2 regions of the Megamonas hypermegale genome follow, and region 1 is predicted to be linked to the other one. Evidence: riboswitches for the same ligand, from Rfam matches in the RefSeq annotation. Region 1 holds a riboswitch; the other holds the start of a gene.

Region 1 (4,964 bases):
GCACCACCTTTAGCTGAACGCATGCGGATACTGTAGAGCATAATATTATCTCCTTTTATGAATTATTTTCTTTAAGATATTTACCAAAATGGGAGAAGCTATTGCTGTGAAAATAAGCCCTGGGAGTGTGAATAAAAGCATAGAAAAAGTCAAAGCACCTAGATTGCCTAAAAAGAAAAATAGACTAAATCTAGCAATAAGTGATGCGATAGGGCCAGCAATGACAATCATATAAAGATGATTTTGTGCCAAATATAAAAGTAAGCCCACGATTAAGCGAAATTGCATGGCAATTGCTACATTCAATATATTTTGAGTGCCTAAAGCCAAACAAATAATACTGGATAAAATTCCGCTGATGATGTATTTCTTAAAGCCAAATACACTACAAATTGCCACAGCAAGCGGTGCAGATAATTGAAATTCTATACCAGGAATAATATTAGGGATTTTAATAGAGCCTAATATAGAAATCATTGCTACTAAAATAGCGATTTCACACAGTGTAGATGTTTTATACTTCACATTGTTAACCTTATTTTATTTTTAGTTAACATTTTAAATGAAGATAATATAATTGTCAAATAAAAAATGGCATCTTCAAAAGTTATTTCTAACCTTCGAAAATGCCATTTACTTTTTTTATTTATGCCATCATATTATTAGAAATCAATTTTTCTTTACGTGATGTTTTTACCTTCAAAATAATTGCAATGATTAAGCTTATGATGAACAATCCAGAAAATACATATAAGCAAAGCGCATAGCTCTGTGTTGTTTCACGGATAAAAGATAATAATAAAGGACCTGCGATACCAGCCATGCCCCAAGCAGTTAAAATTCTGCCATGAATTGCACTGAGCTGTTTTGTACCAAATAAATCGCTTAAATATGCAGGCATACAAGAGAAACCGCCACCATAGCAAGATACTATAATCAATACAAGTACCTGGAATAAAAACGCTTCTGTTGTATTTGCCAATGCGTAAAAAGCAAAAATTTCAATTAAGAAAAATAATACATAAGTGTTTCTGCGTCCTAAATAATCAGATATAGTTGACCAAGCAATGCGACCAAAACCGTTTATTAAACCGATTACACCAACCATAGAAGCTGCTGCAAGTGGGCTCATTTTTACAACTTCTTGAGCCATTGGAGAAGCAACAGCTAAAAGACCGATACCACAAGTGATATTTGTGAAGAAAACCCACCAAAGTGCATAGAATTTCCAATCTCTTGTAGCTTCACCAACAGTATACTGTCTAATAACAGTAGGAGCTTTAGTTATTGTTGATAATTTTGCTGTATTTAATTTAGTTGGCTGTTTTGGTGGTGGTGCTAAATAAAGAGAAGAAGCACTCATAATCACAACGTATGCACAGCCTAAAATGATGAAATTAGTAACGAGTCCGAAATTAGCAGTGAGTAGTTGCATCAAAGGACCAGCAACAAGACTTGCAAAACCAAATCCCATTATAGCAAGACCAGTTGCAAAACCACGTTTTTCTGGAAAATATTTAACGAGTGTAGATACTGGTGTTATATAACCTATACCAAGACCAATACCACCAATTACACCATAACAAATATAAAGCAAAACTAAATTATGCAAATAAAGTGCTAATGCTGTACCGAACATACCAATACCAAAAAATGTAGTCGCAGTAAGACCACTTACACGTGGGCCGTGTTTTTCAACAAAAGTTCCTAAAAATCCAGCAGAAAGACCTAAAAATAAAATAGCTAAAGAAAAAGTCCATGTCGTTTCCTGTAAGCTAAATCCCATTTGTTCCATAATTGGCTTTGTAAGTACGCTCCAAGCGTATACACTGCCAATACAAATATGAATTCCTACAGCTGATAAAGCGATAAGCCATCTGTTTTTCATGATATAATCTCCTTTACAAAAATTAAACATAAAAGAAAACTTATGCTTCAAACAAAAAACCGTCTGAGCAAAAATTTTCTTTGCCCAGACGGTCGACTTTTCTTTAGCTTTGCGGTTCACGTGGTTAATTCCACTTTAAATCCGTCAGTCCCGCACTGCTTATTAAATTATGCTTTTATTATAACAAATATCTAACACATGTCAACAACAAAATTAATTTTATTTATTAAACTTCCATGATAATCGGTAAAATCATTGGACGACGGCGGGTTTTTTCATATAAATAACGTCCAATAGCTTCACGAATATCATTTTTAAGCACAGACCATTCTGTTATATTATTGGCTAAACAATTTTCAATGGCAGTTGTAACGCGTTCTTTAGCTTCTTCCATCAATGCTTCAGATTCTCTAACATAAACGAAACCACGTGAGACGATATCAGGACCAGCAGCTATGCAACAACGTTCTTTATCCATTGTAACAACTACGATTAAAATACCATCTTGAGAAAGCTGACGACGGTCGCGCAATACGATATTACCTACATCGCCAACACCCAAGCCATCGATTAAAACTTTACCAGCAACTACTTTACCAGCAACATGACCTTCATCGCGTGTGAATTCCAACACTTGGCCATTTTCACTGATAAAGATGTTTTCTTTTGGCATGCCAATGCTTTCAGCTAATTTAGCATGTTTTACTATATGATGATATTCACCATGCACCGGTATAAAGAATTTTGGACGAACCAAATTGTGCATGAGTTTTAATTCTTCTCTACTAGCATGACCAGATACATGAATTCCTTCATCACGGCCATATACAACATCAGCACCTTGTTTCAACAAATTATCAATAGTTCGTGAAACAAGTTTTTCATTACCTGGAATAGGTGTAGCTGATATTATAATCGTATCACCTGGCAAAATACCAACTTTGCGATGATTAGAAGTAGACATACGAGTCAAAGCTGACATTGGTTCTCCTTGGCTACCTGTAGTTATAATGACTATTTGATTTAATGGGTAGTTATTGATTTCATCAACATCAATCAGTACACCTTCTGGAATGTTGAGATATCCCAATTTTATAGAAATATTGACAACATTTATCATACTGCGACCGAGTATAGCTACATGGCGATTGTATTTCACAGCTGTATCGACTACTTGCTGAATGCGATGTACATTAGAAGAAAATGTAGCGATGATAATACGATTTTTTGCCTTGCGGAACGTTCTATCAAACGCAATGCCTACAGTGCGTTCGCTCGGTGTATGGCCTTCACGTTCAGCATTTGTACTATCTGCTAAAAGTGCTAGAACACCTCTATTACCTAAATCAGAGAAAGCTCTAAAATCTGTCATTTTGCCATCAATTGGCGTATAATCAAATTTAAAATCACCTGTATGTACAATCATACCGATAGGTGTTTTTATTGATAAACCACATGCATCTGCAATACTATGATTTACACGAATAAAACCAACAGTAAAGCAACCTGCACTGATTATATCTCCATGATGTACAGGATGGAGTGTACTAGCATCTACTCCGTTTTCTCTGAGTCTGCCTTCCAAAATTCCAAGTGTCAAACGTGTACCATATACTGGTACGCCAGGAATTTGTCTTAAAACATAAGGCAAAGCTCCGATATGGTCTTCATGACCATGTGTGAGCACAATAGCTCTTATTTTGTCTTTATTTTCTAATAAATACGTAATGTCAGGAATAACTAAGTCTATACCCAGCATTTCTTCTTCAGGGAACATTAATCCGGCATCTATAACTAGAATATCATCGCCATAACGTACAACTGTCATATTTTTGCCGATTTCGCCAAGTCCGCCCAAAGGAATTATTTGCAATTTTTGAACTTCCCTTGCCAAAAATAGCACCTCCAAATATTAAATTATTGTATATTTATAGTATTCAACTATTATTTATTAACTAAAAAATGACGCTCCGTCCATAAAAACAACTCATAAAATATAAATTCCGAAACCTTAACACTTTCGAATTAATTATATAACTAAATCCCATCTTTGTAAAGAATAAGGGCTGGTTTCCCAGCCCTTGACAACATATATACTATAATAAAAATTCACTAAACACTATATTTCCAAATTTCATACCCTTTGAAGTTAAATATATTGCTTCATCTGTTTCTTTTAAAAGACCTTTTTTTATCAATTTTAATATTATATTTTTGTATATTTTATGAATATCTTCATTGAATGTATCCTTAAATTTTTGTTTATTTATACCCCATATAGTTCTCAAGGCTAAAAAACAAAATTCTTCCATATGCGCTTTTTTATCCACATTTTCTTCTGCTTCATATGGGAATATTTTTTGATTACATTTGTTTATATACATTTTTATATCAAAAGGATTTTGTACCCTTTTATCGCCATAATATCCATGCGCCCCAGCACCTAAACCAAGATACGGCTTATCTTGCCAATAAGAAAGATTATGCCTACTTTCAAAATTCGGTATAGCAAAGTTAGAAATTTCATATCTTCTATAGCCATATTTAGGCAATTTCTGCGTCAAATAATCATACATCATTTCTGTGTCTTCTTCTGCTGGCAAAATCAATTTTCCTTTATCGTATAAATTACCAAAAACAGTGCCATCTTCTATCTGTAAACCATAAATAGAAATATGCTGTATATCTTTATGCACAGCCCATTGTACGCTTTGCTCTAGCATCTCTAGTGTTTGACTAGGTAATCCATACATCAAATCAACACTTATATTATTAAAGCCAGCTTTCTTAGCTAAATCTATCGCCAAGTCTGCTTCTTCTATCGTATGAATACGCCCTATTTTTTTCAATAACTCATCTTGTACTGCTTGTACCCCAAAACTGAGCCTATTTATTCCGTTTTGCTTTAATGAATTTAGTTTTTCTCCATCAACTGTACCTGGATTTGCTTCTAAAGTGATTTCGCAATTACTATTGAACTTAAAATTTTCACTTACTGTTTCAAGCACTTTTTTTATTAAATCAGCTGACAAGATAGAAGGTGTTCCACCGCCAAAATAAATTGTATCAAGACAAA
Region 2 (4,964 bases), 610 kb from region 1:
AAAACGATACCATACACAGCGTTATAAAAAGAGATACAGGCATATCTAAAATATTTAAAGAACCAATTATCAAATATAAAAATGATGTTGCTAAAATAATGCTAGCTAATAGACCTGTTTTACGATTAAACATTTTTGTACCTAAATAATATGTACAAAAAACACCACCTAAAGCACATAACGCTGGAAATAATCTCACTGCAAATTCATTTTCACCAAAAATAAGCATAGATATTGCCGTAATCCAATATTGCAAAGCTGGCTTTTCAAAATATTCCACACCATTTAAATGTGGCGTAATAAAATTGCCACTAAATAACATTTCACGTGGAATTTCTGCATATCTACCTTCATCTGGATTGAATAATGGATAATATCCTAAGTGCCAAATATATAATACACATAAGATGGCAAAAATAATATATATTGTAGATTTGGATATAGTAAATTTATCTACTATATCTTTTTTATTTAATATGATATTTATATTTTTACCCACATCTATTAATCCTCCTGTCTTATTCTAAAAAAATACTACTGAATATTTCTGAAAAGAAGCTGAAAAATTTTGCAGGTAAAATAAAAATATTATAAAATGAACTTGCTTATCAATTAATTAACAATAGGAAGAATTATATATAAGTGAGGTAATATTATGAAAAAAGTTTTAACAATTGCTGGTTCAGATTGTAGTGGTGGGGCTGGTATTCAAGCTGATATAAAAACTATAACAGCACATAAAATGTATGCTATGAGTGCCATCACCGCTTTAACTGCACAAAATACTACGGGCGTTTATGGTATTTTAGAAACAGATGCAAAATTTATGGGACTACAACTTGATTGTATCTTTAAAGATATTAATCCTGATGCTGTAAAAATTGGTATGGTAGCTAATAAAGATATCATAAAAACAATTGCTAATAAATTAATTGAATACAAAGCTAAAAATATAGTAGCTGACCCAGTAATGGTTTCTACTGCTGGCAGTCGTTTGATGGAAGAAGATGCTGCTAATACTTTGATTGAAAAATTATTACCACTCGCTACAGTCATAACTCCAAACTTAGCTGAGGCAGAAGTTTTATGTAATTTTCCTATAAAGACTAAGGAAGATTGCATTAAAGCCGCTGAAACTATTTTCAAAAAAATTCCTACAGCTATTTTAATTAAAGGCGGTCATTTAGAAGATTGTGCTGATGATTTACTTTGGGACAATGGTTCTATTCATTGGTTTAAAGGAGAACGCATAGATAATCCTAATACACATGGAACGGGCTGCACACTTTCTTCTGCTATTGCTTCTAATCTTGCCGCTGGACATGACCTTGTAACAAGCATTCAAAATGCCAAAGATTACATCACAGGAGCTTTAAAAGCCAATTTAAATTTAGGTAAAGGCAGTGGGCCTTTAAATCATATGTACAATTTATAATTTATAACGAAAAAAGGTTGAAGCTTAAAGCCTCAACCTTTTATTTTAATATTAATGATGGAATAAACGAATTCCAACAAATGCCATTGCCATATTGTATTTATCACAAGTTTCAATAACATTATCATCACGAATAGAACCGCCACTTTGTGCAACAAATTCTACACCGGATTTATGAGCACGTTCGATATTATCGCCAAATGGGAAGAACGCATCAGAACCGAGAGATACGCCTTTTACTTTAGCAAGCCAAGCTTCTTTTTCTTCTTTAGTAAATACTGGTGGTTTTTCTGTGAATACGCGTTTCCAATCATCGCCACCGAGTAAATCCATATATTCATCGGAGATATATACATCAATTGCATTATCGCGGTCTGGACGGCGAACATCTGGTTTAAATGGTAAGTTCAATACTTGTGGTGCTTGACGTAAATGCCAAATATCTGCTTTATTACCAGCAAGACGAGTACAATGTACACGAGATTGTTGACCTGCACCAATACCGATAGCCTGTCCATCTTTTGCATAACATACGGAATTTGATTGTGTATATTTAAGTGTAATCAATGATATGAGTAAATCACGTTTTGCAGCTTCTGGAATTTCTTTGTTTTTAGTAGGTACATTGTTGAATAATTCTTCTGTGATTTTAATATCGTTGCGTTTTTGTTCAAAAGTAACACCGAATACTTCTTTTGTTTCAAGTTCTGGTGCTTTGTAATCAGGATTCATCTGAATTACAAGATAATTACCTTTGCGTTTTGTCTTTAAGATTTCTAAAGCTTCAGCGCTGTAAGATGGAGCAATGATACCATCGGATACTTCACGAGCTAAGAAACGAGCTGTAGCAGCATCGCATTCATCAGAAAGTGCAGCGAAATCACCATAAGAAGACATACGGTCTGCACCACGAGCGCGAATATAAGCTGTAGCCATAGGTGTGAGTTCTACACCTTCAACAAAATACATTTTCTTTAAAGTATCAGATAATGGCACAGCAACAGCAGCACCTGCTGGGCTTACATGTTTAAATGAAGCTGCTGCTGGTAAACCTGTAGCTTCACGCAATTCACGAACCAATTGCCAGCTATTAAAAGCATCTAAAAGATTAATATATCCTGGTTTGCCATTTAAAACTGTAAATGGTAAATCTTGTCCATCTTTCATATACACACGTGCTGGTTTTTGATTAGGGTTACATCCGTACTTTAATTCCATAGAATTCATTTACGATTTCCTCCTGTAAGTAAATTGATAAATTAATATATTTTGCCCAGACGGTCGGCTGATAATCTACTGTGCTTCATGTAGTTAATTCCACTTCCGTCAGTTACACAGTTTCTAAAATAAAATTTATCATTATATTGCTTTACTTGTCAAGATTAGCATAAGATTTAAAAGGATTTTGTATACCATCTAGCGAAATAATCATAAAATAGAGTTTTTTTATAGATTTATATTGATGTTTTGGAAAAATTTTAGGAGGGTTTTATTTATGGATAAAAATATAGCTGTATTGACTAGTGGTACAGATGCACCTGGCATGAATGCCGCTATTAGAGCTGTTGTTCGTACAATACTTAGCAATGGTTCTCGCGTTTGGGGCGTCTATGATGGATATCGTGGATTAGTTGATGATAATATGGAAGAATTATCTTCTATTTCCGTAGCTGATATAATTCAACGTGGTGGTACTTTCCTTGGTACTAGTTTTTGCAAACGCTGGTACACAAAAGAAGGACGCCAAACAGCTTATGAAAATCTAAAAAAACGTGATATAGATGCACTTATCGTCATCGGTGGTGATGGTAGCTTACGTGGTGCTGAAGAATTTGCTAGAGAAACTGGTTTTCCTGTTATTGGTATCCCTGCAACTATTGAAAATGATATTTGGGGTACAGATTATGCTATTGGCTGTGACACAGCAGCTAACACAATTTTGGAAGCTATCAATAAAATAAGAGATACTGCAGCAGCACATCATCGTATTTTCATCTTAGAAGTAATGGGTAACAAATACGGCTGGCTCGCTACATATACAGCAGTTGCCGGCGGCGGAAATATGGTAATCGTTCCAGATGATGAATACGATCAAGAAAAAGTCGTTGCTAAAGCTAAAAAATTACATGACGAAGGTAAAACTTATCTCGTAATTTTAGCTTCTGAAGGCGTAGGTGATATGCAAGCTTTAGCTAAAGAATTACAAGAAAAAACAGGTGTTTCTACTCGTTTAACTACTTTAGGTTTAGTACAACGCGGTGGTTCTCCAACAGCTAATGACCGTGTGTTTGCTAGTGTTTTAGGTGAACAGGCTGCACTTGCTGCTATATCTGGTTTATATGGTATTGTATTTGGTTTAAATAAAGGACAAATCGTAAGCGTTGATTTACGTGATGCTGTAACCAATAAAAAAGTTTATCCAGAAGACTTAAAACATCTTGCAGAAATCATCTCTTATTGAGAACAAATATTATGCGTTTAAAGATAAAAAGCTGTAATAAATTGAGCTAGCTCAATTTATTACAGCTTTTTTATTCATATAAATTACAAAATAAATAATTCCAAAATAAATACACTACAACAACACGATACAGCGACTTGAAATAAACTTGCTCCAAACCATGCTGTTATAATACCTACAACTAATGCTAATGCTCCTGAAAAAGGACTTTGTGTCGCATTTATTATCGCTGGAAAAGTCATGACAGCTAATGTAATATACGGTACATAATACAAGAAAGATTGTATAAAACGACTTTTTATCTGTTTTTGAATTAAAGTAAGTGGCAAAACACGAATGGCCATACTCACGCCAGCCATTATAAGTATATAAATATAAATTTCACTATTGCTCATTATGTGCCTTCTCCTCTTGTTTTATTGGGAATAAAATTGCTGCAACTGAAGCTAATATAACAGTAAGTAATATTATGCGTGTAGCATCAGATAAATTACAAACATATGGTAAATAATTGGCAATATAACTTGCTACAAAACTTATAAGCACAAATAAACCAATTGTTTTATTTTGATGTGCTGGAGGAATTATTACAGCTAAAAACATACCATATAATGCTACGCTAAATGCGCTGACTAAACTTACAGAAAGTAAATTACCTGCAATAATACCAAGTGCTGTTCCAATAGACCAACATGGCATTGTGACAAGCATTGCTCCATAAGTATAAAATGGATTAAGATATCCAGGGCGTGCAATCGTTATTGCAAAAAGTTCATCTGTAATATCAAAACCAATTAAAAGACGATGATACCACGGCGTATCTGGATGCATACGCTGACTTAAAGCACAACTCATTATTAAATAACGTGAGTTAGCAATCAAAATGACAAGAAACATTTCTAAATATGTAGCCATAGTAGCAATCACTGTAAAACCTGCATATTCACCTGCAGAAGCATTCGTCAAAATACTGGCAAAAAAACCTTGAAACGCAGATAATCCAGCATTTTTAGCAGCAATCCCCAAAGAAAAAGAAACAGCTAGATATCCCAAGGCAATAGGAATACC

Evidence for each region. Region 1 has a riboswitch for ZMP and ZTP ahead of CKV65_RS01765 (L-lactate MFS transporter). Riboswitches for the same ligand answer to the same signal wherever they lie in the genome.
Region 2: it holds a riboswitch for ZMP and ZTP, as region 1 does, so the genes downstream of both, CKV65_RS09635 (phosphoribosylaminoimidazolecarboxamide formyltransferase) here and CKV65_RS01765 (L-lactate MFS transporter) in region 1, are expected to answer to the same signal.

The regions. Positions count from the first base shown of each region.
Region 1 is NZ_LT906446.1:372,796-377,759, reverse strand. It holds gene CKV65_RS01775 (6-carboxyhexanoate--CoA ligase) at 1-41, opposite strand, end outside; gene CKV65_RS01770 (hypothetical protein) at 46-525, opposite strand; gene CKV65_RS01765 (L-lactate MFS transporter) at 647-1,888, opposite strand; ZMP/ZTP riboswitch at 1,964-2,050, opposite strand; gene CKV65_RS01760 (ribonuclease J) at 2,115-3,782, opposite strand; gene hemW (radical SAM family heme chaperone HemW) at 3,985-4,964, opposite strand, start outside.
Region 2 is NZ_LT906446.1:1,996,586-2,001,549, reverse strand. It holds gene CKV65_RS09645 (phospholipid carrier-dependent glycosyltransferase) at 1-499, opposite strand, end outside; gene thiD (bifunctional hydroxymethylpyrimidine kinase/phosphomethylpyrimidine kinase) at 656-1,435, shown strand; gene CKV65_RS09635 (phosphoribosylaminoimidazolecarboxamide formyltransferase) at 1,487-2,662, opposite strand; ZMP/ZTP riboswitch at 2,700-2,779, opposite strand; gene CKV65_RS09630 (ATP-dependent 6-phosphofructokinase) at 2,931-3,896, shown strand; gene CKV65_RS09625 (AzlD domain-containing protein) at 3,980-4,291, opposite strand; gene CKV65_RS09620 (AzlC family ABC transporter permease) at 4,281-4,964, opposite strand, start outside.